3 regions of the Mesorhizobium sp. BHscii genome follow, and region 3 is predicted to be linked to each of the others. Evidence: predicted binding sites of a transcription regulator. Region 3 holds the regulator's gene; each other region holds the start of a gene.

Region 1 (3,276 bases), on a different contig from region 3:
TCTCTACCCGGCCAACGGCCTGTCGCTGGCCGAGGCCGCCGCCGTCGAATTCCTGGCGATCGGGGCGCATGCCGTTCGGCGCTCGCTGGCGCAGCCCGGCGCGCGCACGCTGGTCATCGGCGCCGGGCCGATCGGGCTCGGCACGGCGCTGTTTGCCCGCATCGCCGGTCTCGACGTGACGCTGCTCGACATGAGTGCCGAGAGGCTGGGTTTCGCCGCAAGCGAACTCGACTTTGCCACCCTCGACGGCTCGAAGGGATCGGCAACCGATCTGGCGCGGGAGGCGACTGACGGCGAAGGCTTTGACGTGGTTTTCGACGCCACTGGCAACACCCAGTCAGTCCAGTCGGCTTTTGCCCATGTCGCGCATGGTGGGACGCTGGTCCTGGTCAGCGTCGTCAAGGACGACATCGTCTTTTCCGACCCCGAGTTCCACAAGCGCGAGATGACGCTGATCGGCAGCCGCAACGCGCTGCGCGCCGACTTCGACCATGTCGCCGCCTCGATCCGCGACGGCGCGGTGCCGCTGGCAAAGCTCGTCACCCATCGCACGACGCTTGGCGACACACCGCGCGACCTCGCCCGCTGGGCGCATGAGAAATCGGGCCTGATCAAGGCGGTCATTCAGGTCGGATGAGACCGGGATAGACGCGCACCTACCTACCGCGCCGACAATTTGAGCTCGACGCGCTCAGCCGGAAAGCGCGTTTCGGCGAACTGGATCGGCTGGCCGTCCGGCGTGACATTGACCGCGACCGTGACCAGCACGATGGCGCCGGACTGCAGATCGAGATCGGCGAGATCGGCGGCATCTGCGTGGCGCGCCGACAGCACTGTCGATTGCCTGAGATAGTCACTGATGCCGAAACGCTGGAGCGAGGCGGTCACCGATCCAGTTTCCGCGATAGCGGTCTCGATGCCTGCGAAGCGCTTCGCATCGAACCAGCCGGTGGCACGCGAGACCGGCTGTCCGTCGGCTTCGCCGCGCGTCTCAAGGCGTATGACATTCGAACCGTTGGCAAGACCCAAGCCATCTGCGACGCGCCGGCTGGCCGGCTCGACCGCCGATTCGAGCAGCACGCTGCGGCGCTCCGTCGCCTGCCCTTGCAAGCCCTCCGAAAAACGGGTGCGGGCGCCGATCGGATAGGACAGCCGCTTGCGCGAAAGCACGAAAGTGCCGCGCCCCTGTTCGGCCCTCAGCACGCCATCCTGCACCAGTGCTGCGATGGCGCTGCGCACCGTATGGCGGTTCACGCCATAACGCTCCGCCAGTGCAATCTCCGGTGGCAGCGCGGCATTCTCGGCAAAGTCGCCGATGGCGATCGAATGCAGGATCTGGTCGGCGATCTGCCGCCACAGCGAGACGCCGCTGCGCCGCTCTATGCTGCTGGCAATCTGCTGCCCGATCATCTCTTGCCCCGATCTTTTTCGCCCTGTCATCCATCCGTCATGGACACGCTTTAGAGAATAGGTATAATTTGTATAATTGTCTACATCATTATACAAATTCGGAACGAGAGGAATGGCTGCCATGCGAGGACAGGAAGCGCGCGATCAGGCTGAGCGCAAGGCCGTCATGGCGACGCTGGCGCAATCGACCGGCGACGATATCGTCCGCCTTTGGAACGCAGCCGGCCTGCCTTCGGAAGCAGAACTCCTGCGCGGTCCCGAAACCGGCCTGGTCACCGTGCGTGGCCGCATCGGCGGCGGCGGCGCACCATTCAATATCGGCGAGGCGACGGTCACCCGCGCCACCGTCCGGCTCGCATCCGGACAGCTCGGCCACTGCTACGCGCTCGGCCGTGACAAACAGAAAGCAAAACTGGCGGCGATCGCCGACGCGCTCTGGCAGCATCCTGCCCTGCGCCGCGAGGTCGAGACCAAACTCATTGCGCCGCTGCAGGCCGCACTGGCCGGCACACGTGAACGGCGGCGCGCCGAGACGGCGGCAACCAAGGTCGATTTCTTCACCATGGTACGCGGAGAGGACTGATGGACATCGCAACGCAAGCGATCGAGGGCGGCTTTGCCGATCCGGTGTTCGACGCCCAGACGGTGTTCCGCGCCGTGATGGATGCGATGGCGCGGCCGGGCACCCTGCGGCCCCTGCCGATCTTCGCCCGCCCACCGGCGCCACTGTCGGCCACCGCGGGCGCCATCGCGCTGGCGCTGTGCGACAACGACACGCCGCTCTGGCTCGACCCCGTTTTGCAGGCCCCAGCAGCGGTGAAATCATGGCTCGGCTTCCACACCGGCGCGCCGCTGGCCAATACGCCGGCCGACGCGCATTTCGCGCTGATCGCCACGCCGGCCGAGATGATGTCGCTCGATGGCTTTTCGCAAGGCACCCAGGACTATCCCGACCGCTCCACAACGCTGATCCTGCAGGTGAGCGATATCGTTTCAGGCGCCCCTCTGCTGCTCGAAGGTCCCGGCATCGAAATGACTGCAACCATCGCGCCGGCGCAGATGCCGCGCCATTTCGTCGAGCAATGGAAGCAGAACAACCAGCGCTTTCCGCGTGGCGTCGACATCATCCTTGCCACCCCCGACGGCGTTGCCTGCCTGCCGCGCACGACGCGCATCAAGACGATGGAGGCGTGATATGTATGTCGCGGTAAAAGGCGGCGAAGCGGCCATTGCCAACGCCCACTCCCTGCTCGCCGACCGCCGGCGCGGCGACCGTTCCGTGCCGGCGCTGCGCCTCGACCAGATCGTCGAGCAGCTGGCGCTCGGCGTCGACCGGGTGATGAGCGAGGGTTCGCTCTACGACCGCGAGCTGGCGGCCCTCGCCATCGTTCAGGCGCGCGGCGACATGATCGAGGCGATCTTCCTGGTTCGCGCCTATCGCACCACGCTGCCACGCTTCGGCTATACCAAGGCGATCGACACCGGCGCGATGCTGGTCGAGCGGCGCGTTTCGGCGACCTACAAGGATCTTCCTGGCGGCCAGCTGCTCGGCCCGACTTTCGACTACACTCACCGGCTGCTCGATCCCGAGCTCGCCGCGGGCGGCGATGTCGCCGAGCCGCTGCAGCGTGCCAGCGAGGCGGAAGCCATGCCGTGTGTCTCCGCGATCCTCGCCCGCGAAGGCCTGATCGAGCCTGACGGCGACATGCCGCAGGATCATGTCCCCGGCGACATCACCCGCGAGCCGCTGGAATTCCCGATGGCTCGCGACATCCGCCTGCAGGCGCTGTCACGCGGCGACGAGGGTTTTCTGCTGGCGCTCGGCTATTCCACCCAGCGCGGCTATGCCCGCAACCATCCCTTCGT
Region 2 (3,276 bases), on a different contig from region 3:
CTCGCCCGAAAACCGGCTTTTGGCCCCAAACCCGCCACAAGCGCGGATCGCAGACCAGACGCCGTCGGCACCGATCAGCAGAAAGCCGTCGGCTTCGACCGTCTTGCCGGGAATGTCGACTGTTGCCGTGGTACGGCGAGGTCCTGCGGCGACGCCGCCGACGCGCGCGCCGGTGACGACACTGATGTCCGGCTGTTCGGCAAGGCGCGCCATCAGCGCGTCTTGCAGGTCAGCCCGATGAGCGACGAGATAGGGTGCCTGCCAGCGCCTTTCGGCTGCTTCGCCAAGCGGCACCCGCGCCAGCTCGCGCAGCGTGGCGGCGTCCTTGAGCACGACCGCTTCCGGCCGCACCGCCGCCGACAACAGCCGGTCGAGCACGCCGAGCTGGCGAAGGATGCGCGTTGCGTTGGGTGAGAGCTGGATGCCGGCGCCGGCCGCTTCGAGGCGCGGCGCCTGTTCGAACAGCCGCACCAGATAGCCGCGCTCGGAAAATGCCAGCGCCGCGGTCAGTCCGGCGACGCCGGCTCCGGCGATAACGACCTGCCGGGACCGGATGTCGTCCATGGGGATGACGTGCGCGTCAGGCGGCCTGGTCGATATAGAGGCATCCGGCAGGCTGCGTTTCCGTAGCCTTCAGCTTTGGCGAATAGCGAAAAAGCGTCGAGCAATAGGGGCAGACCTTTTCGTTGTCGTCGCCCATGTCGAGAAACACATGCGGATGGTCGAAAGGCGGGTTGGCGCCGGTGCACATGAATTCCTTGACGCCGATGTCGATCGCCGCATAGCCCGCATCGTTCTGGAAATGGGGAATGGAACCGCCTGCCATCGTCGTCTCCTACATCTGCCGCATGACCCCGGATCATGCGCAAATCAAAATTCCACCGCGTCCTTTGCGCGTCCAAGGGCGCGCCGCGCTGTAGCCTGGATTGCATCTGGATCATAAGCTGTCTCTTTGCAAGATCGATGAAATCAAACTGTCGTAAAAGCCTGTCACAGGATAAGCTAAGCCGGTTAAGGCATGGCCCGAAAACCGAATTCGGTTTTGCTGGGGATCATGCCTAGCTTAAGAGTGGTAGAGCGTCCTTTGCGGGTCCGGAAAGACGCGCGATGCTCTGGCCAGCGGGTGCGAAACGAGCAGGAACCATGAACGAACTAAAGCCGGTGCAGAGCGAATTCACCACCGTCGAGGTGGCGAGCCCAGAGGGCGGCAACCCGGACCGCTTCGTGAACCGCGAGTTTTCCTGGCTGCAATTCAACCGCCGCGTCCTCGAGGAATCGCTGAACGCCAACCATCCGTTGCTCGAGCGTGTCCGCTTCCTGTCGATTTCGGCCGGCAATCTCGACGAGTTCTTCATGGTCCGCGTCGCCGGTCTCGCCGGCCAGGTTCGCGAAGGCATCACGCTGAAGAGCCCGGACGGCCGCACCCCCGAACAACAGCTCGAACAATTGCTGCGCGAAGTCGAGCGTCTGCAGGAAGATCAGCAGAATAGCCTTTCCGCGCTGATGCGGCTGCTCGACAAGGAAGGCATCGAGAGCATCAGCCGCGATGGGCTGACCAAGGACGAGAAGGCCTGGCTCGAGGATCATTTCCAGGAGCAGGTCTTTCCGGTGCTCACACCACTGTCGATCGACCCGGCGCATCCATTCCCGTTCATTCCCAATCTCGGCTTCTCGATGGCCCTGCAATTGCGCCATCGCAGGAATGGCGAGGAGATGAGCGCGCTGTTGCGTCTGCCGGTGGCGCTGAAACGCTTCATTCGCTTGCCCGACCGCAAGCATCATGTCCGCTTCATTCCGCTGGAAGAGGCGGTCGGCCTCTATATCGGCAAGCTGTTCCCCGGCTACGAAGTCAAGGGCTCCGGCACGTTCCGCATCATCCGCGACAGTGACATCGAGGTCGAGGAGGAGTCCGAGGATCTCGTGCGCCTGTTCGAGACGGCGCTCAAGCGCCGCCGCCGCGGCTCGGTCATCCGCATCGAATTCGATAAGCTGATGCCGGCCGAACTGCGCGAGTTCGTCGCCGGCGAGCTTGGCGTCTCATCGAGCCGCATCAGCGTGCTCACCGGTCCGCTGGCGCTCAGCCAGATTTCCGAGATCGTCGCCATCGCCCGCGACGATCTCAAATTCACGCCCTATAATCCGCGCTTTCCCGAGCGCATCCGCGAGCATGGCGGCGACTGTTTCGCCGCCATCCGCGAGAAGGACATCATCGTTCATCACCCCTACGAATCCTTCGACGTTGTGGTGCAGTTCCTGCGCCAGGCGATGGCCGACCCGGAAGTCGTGGCGATCAAGCAGACGCTCTATCGCACCTCGAACGACAGCCCGATCGTGCGCGCTTTGGTCGACGCCGCGGAGGCCGGCAAGTCGGTGACGGCGCTGGTCGAGCTCAAGGCGCGTTTCGACGAGGAAGCCAACATCCGCTGGGCGCGCGACCTCGAGCGCGCCGGCGTTCAGGTCGTGTTCGGCTTCCTCGAACTGAAGACACACGCGAAAATGTCGCTGGTGGTGCGGCGCGAGGACGGCAAGCTGCGCAACTATGTGCATCTCGGCACCGGCAACTACCATCCCGTCACCGCGCGCATCTACACCGACCTGTCCTTCTTCACCACCGCTCCGACGATCGCCCGCGACGTCGCCCAGCTGTTCAATTTCATCACCGGCTACGCCGAGCCGACCGATGAGATGCGGCTGGCTATCTCGCCCTTCACGCTGAGAAGCCGGATTCTCAAGCATATTTCAGACGAGATTACCCATGCGCTGGAAGGCCGGCCGGCCCGCATCTGGATGAAGATGAATGCGCTGGTGGATCCGATCATCATCGACGCGCTTTATGACGCCAGCCGCGCCGGCGTCGAGATCGATCTCGTCGTGCGCGGCATCTGCTGTCTGAGGCCCCAGGTGCCGGGCCTGTCGGAAAACATAAGGGTCAAGTCGATCGTCGGCCGCTTCCTCGAACACAGCCGCATCTATTGTTTCGGCAACGGCCATGGACTGCCGTCGGACGGGGCGGTCGTCTACATCTCATCGGCCGATTTGATGCCGCGCAATCTCGACCGTCGCGTCGAAACCATGGTGCCGATCACCAATCCAACGGTGCATGAACAAGTCCTCGGCCAGATCATGCTGGGCAACATCATGGACAACCAGCAAAGTTTCGACGTATTGGCTGACGGAACCTCTCGGCGCGCCACGCTTGAGGAGGGCGAGGAACCGTTCAACGCGCAGGAATATTTCATGACCAATCCGAGCCTTTCCGGACGCGGTGATGCGCTG
Region 3 (3,276 bases):
AGCACTGTACATGAATTCTGATGGATTTTGGTGTCCTGCCGGCTTTTTTTCGAGCCTCGGAATAAACAATGACAGGTCCTTCTGCTTCTGCCAGTATTTGTCGGCCCGACGGCTTCCGATTCATGAGCGGCCGCGCCAAGGAGGAAGCGAAACAATGTCGGTTGGGATCCGCCATGACGATTTGCGCCGGCGCAACCGGGCGATGGTTATTTCGGCCGTTCGCCGCGCAGGCCAGCCGTCGCGGACCGAGATCGCCGCAACCACCGGCCTCAGCCATTCGACCATATCGGCGATCTCTTCCGACCTGATCCAGGAAGGCATCCTGGCCGAGAGCAAGGCGAGTGAGACCGTTTCGCTGAAACGTGGCAGGCCGCAGGTTGGCCTCAGCCTCAATCCGGAAGCCGCTGCGGTATTGGCCGTCGTATTGTCGCTGAATTTCCTGTCGGTCGCTGTCATCGACTATGCCGGACAAGTGGTCGCCGAGGAACAGCGCCGGCTGGACACGCTGACCATGTCGCGCGACGAGCTGATCGACGAATGTGTCGCCATCGTCCGGCGCCGGCTCGAAGACCCCGACCTCGAGGTCCAAAGCGTCGCCCGCATCGCGCTGGCGATCCAGGGTATTACCGATTCCCATGCGCGCGCCATGTTGTGGTCGCCGATCACGCCGCAGACGAACATCGCCTTCGCCGACATTCTGGAACGCGAGTTCGGCATCCCGGCCATCATGGAGAACGACTGCAACATGATGGCCGTGGCGCTGCGCTGGCGCGACCCGGATCGCTACCGCGACGATTTCATCGCCATCCTGCTCTCGCATGGCATCGGTATGGGGCTGGTGCTGAAGGGCGAACTGTTCACCGGCACCCATTCCTCAGGCGGCGAATTCGGCCACATGATTCATCGGCCGGGCGGCGCGCTTTGCCGCTGCGGGCGGCGCGGTTGCGTCGAGGCTTATGCCGGCAACTACGCTATCTGGCGCAACGCAAGGCGATTGAGCGAGAACGCCGAGCCGGTCGCCGATGTCAGCGACGCCGAGATGCGGGCACTGGCGGCCCGGGCGCGCGAGACGGACGGACCGGAGCGCGAAGCCTACCGCAAGGCCGGCGAGGCGCTCGGCTTCGGGCTCGGCAGCCTGTTCGCGCTGATCGATCCGGCGCCGGTCGCCATGGTCGGTGCCAGCGCTGCCGCCTTCGACCTGATCGAGCCGGCCCTGCGCGAGGCCATCGCCCAGACCGCCGGCGGCCAGCATTCAGGTTCGATTTCCTTCGACACCGAGCCGAACGAACTGCCGCTGATCCGAGAAGGCTGCGCCATGCGGGCGCTGAGCTTCATCGACCAGGAGATCTTCGCGCCGAGCATCCAGGCACGAGCCGGCTCGGTCGGAAAGAACGTGGCTTGAACTCGAAGGCAGGGCTCCCCGGCGACTTGGGGTGGTGTTGAGATTCAGGTCAGGCCGAGTCGAGAGTGGGTTCCGAGAACCGGAGCGGAGCGTACTTTTTGGTACGTGAGCACCGGAAGCGCAGGAAGCCGGCGTTCGCAGGCCGGCATCACCTGAATATCAGCACATCCCTAGTCTTCCCTGATCGCATAGCCCGCGCCGCGGATGGTGCGGATGACATCGGGCATGCGGCCGTTGTTGACTGCCTTGCGCAACCGGCCGACATGGACGTCCACCGTGCGCTCGTCGATGTAGATCGTCTCGCCCCAGACATTGTCGAGCAACTGGCTGCGCGAGAAGACCCGACCCGGGTGCCGCATCATGAATTCGAGCAGCCGGAATTCGGTCGGTCCGAGCCGGATCTCACTCTTCTTGCGATAGACCCTGTGCGATTCGCGATCGAGCATGATGTCGCCGACCTTCAGCACGCTGGACAGTACTTCCGGCTTGGCGCGGCGCAGCAGCGCCTTGACCCTGGCCATGAATTCCGGTGTCGAGAACGGCTTGACCAGATAGTCGTCGGCTCCGGTGGAAAGGCCGCGAACCCGGTCACTCTCCTCGCCGCGCGCGGTCAGCATGATGATCGGCAGCCGCTCGGTTTCGGGACGCACCCGAAGGCGCCGGCAAAGCTCGATGCCCGAAACCGCCGGCACCATCCAGTCGAGCACCAGAAGATCGGGCACATTTTCCTGCAGCCGGATTTCGGCCTCGTCGCCGCGCGTCACCACCTCGACCTGATAGCCTTCGGATTCCAGATTGTAGCGGAGGAGGACGCCCAGCGGCTCTTCATCCTCCACCACCATGATGCGCGGCGCGATCATCGGCCGGTCACTCCTGTCATGTCGCCGGCGCCGACATCGTCGTTTCGTCGAGCTTCGGGCGATCCGCCGGCAATTGCTGCCCGGTCACGACAAAGTAGGCGTTTTCGGCGATGTTGGTGACATGATCGCCGATGCGTTCGAGATTCTTGGCGCAAAACAGAAGATGCGTGCAGGCGGTGATGTTGCGCGGATCCTCCATCATGTAGGTCAGGAGTTCGCGGAAAACCGCCGTGTACTTCACGTCGATCTTCTGGTCGTCGGCGCGCAGCTCTTTCAACGCGCCGGCATTGCGCGACACATAGTGCTCGACCACCCCGCGGAGCTGCACAAGAACGAGATCCGCCATCGCGTCGATACCGTGCGACAGATTACGCGGCGTGGCGCTCTGCCCGACTGCGCTGACCCGCTTGGCTATGTTTTTGGCCAAATCGCCGATGCGCTCGAGATCGCCGGCCATGCGGATTGCGCCAACCACGGCGCGCAGATCTTGCGCCATCGGCTGCCGCTTGGCGATCAGCGTGATCGCGCTATCGTCGAGTTCGCGCTGCCGCGCATCCATGATGGCGTCGTCCGAGACGACACGCTGCGCCATCGCATTGTCTGACGCAAGCAACGCGCGGATCGAGGCTGCGACCATCGCGGCGGCGAGCTCGTCCATGTCGCGGATCAGCCTGTCGATGTGCTCCAGTTCCTCGTCGAAAGATGCGACGGTGTGTTCACCCATGATCCTGTCCTCGTGTTCGAAATTCGCCGCCGGACCGCTCAGCCGAACCGGCCGGTGATGTAGTCCTGGGTGCGCTTGTCGTCGGGATTGGTGAACATCTTGTCGGTTGCGCCCTCCTCGACCAGGTAGCCGAGATGGAACATCGCCGTGCGTTGCGACACGCGGGCTGCCTGCTGCATCGAGTGGGTGACGATGACGATCGTGTAGTTCTGGCGCAGTTCGTCGATCAGTTCCTCGACGCGGGCGGTGGCGATCGGATCCAGCGCCGAACAGGGCTCGTCCATCAGAAT

The links. The regulator PhoB, encoded in region 3, activates phosphate uptake and scavenging genes when phosphate is short. The targets are predictions, from matches to a motif close to TGTCATNNANCTGTCAT.
Region 1: the regulator PhoB is predicted to act here: its motif matches at 1,435-1,451, upstream of phnF (phosphonate metabolism transcriptional regulator PhnF).
Region 2: the regulator PhoB is predicted to act here: its motif matches at 965-981, upstream of ACWTU7_RS26605 (RNA degradosome polyphosphate kinase).

Annotation. Positions count from the first base shown of each region.
Region 1 covers NZ_JBSPKW010000021.1:51,982-55,257, reverse strand. Annotated here, with positions in the region: gene ACWTU7_RS24660 (zinc-binding alcohol dehydrogenase family protein) at 1-637, shown strand, start outside; gene phnF (phosphonate metabolism transcriptional regulator PhnF) at 661-1,410, opposite strand; gene phnG (phosphonate C-P lyase system protein PhnG) at 1,532-1,993, shown strand; gene phnH (phosphonate C-P lyase system protein PhnH) at 1,993-2,604, shown strand; gene ACWTU7_RS24640 (carbon-phosphorus lyase complex subunit PhnI) at 2,606-3,276, shown strand, end outside.
Region 2 covers NZ_JBSPKW010000024.1:81,584-84,859, forward strand. Annotated here, with positions in the region: gene ACWTU7_RS26595 (FAD-dependent monooxygenase) at 1-564, opposite strand, end outside; gene ACWTU7_RS26600 (zinc-finger domain-containing protein) at 581-826, opposite strand; gene ACWTU7_RS26605 (RNA degradosome polyphosphate kinase) at 1,144-3,276, shown strand, end outside.
Region 3 covers NZ_JBSPKW010000006.1:93,020-96,295, forward strand. Annotated here, with positions in the region: gene ACWTU7_RS11325 (ROK family protein) at 155-1,402, shown strand; gene phoB (phosphate regulon transcriptional regulator PhoB) at 1,573-2,262, opposite strand; gene phoU (phosphate signaling complex protein PhoU) at 2,279-2,986, opposite strand; gene pstB (phosphate ABC transporter ATP-binding protein PstB) at 3,025-3,276, opposite strand, start outside.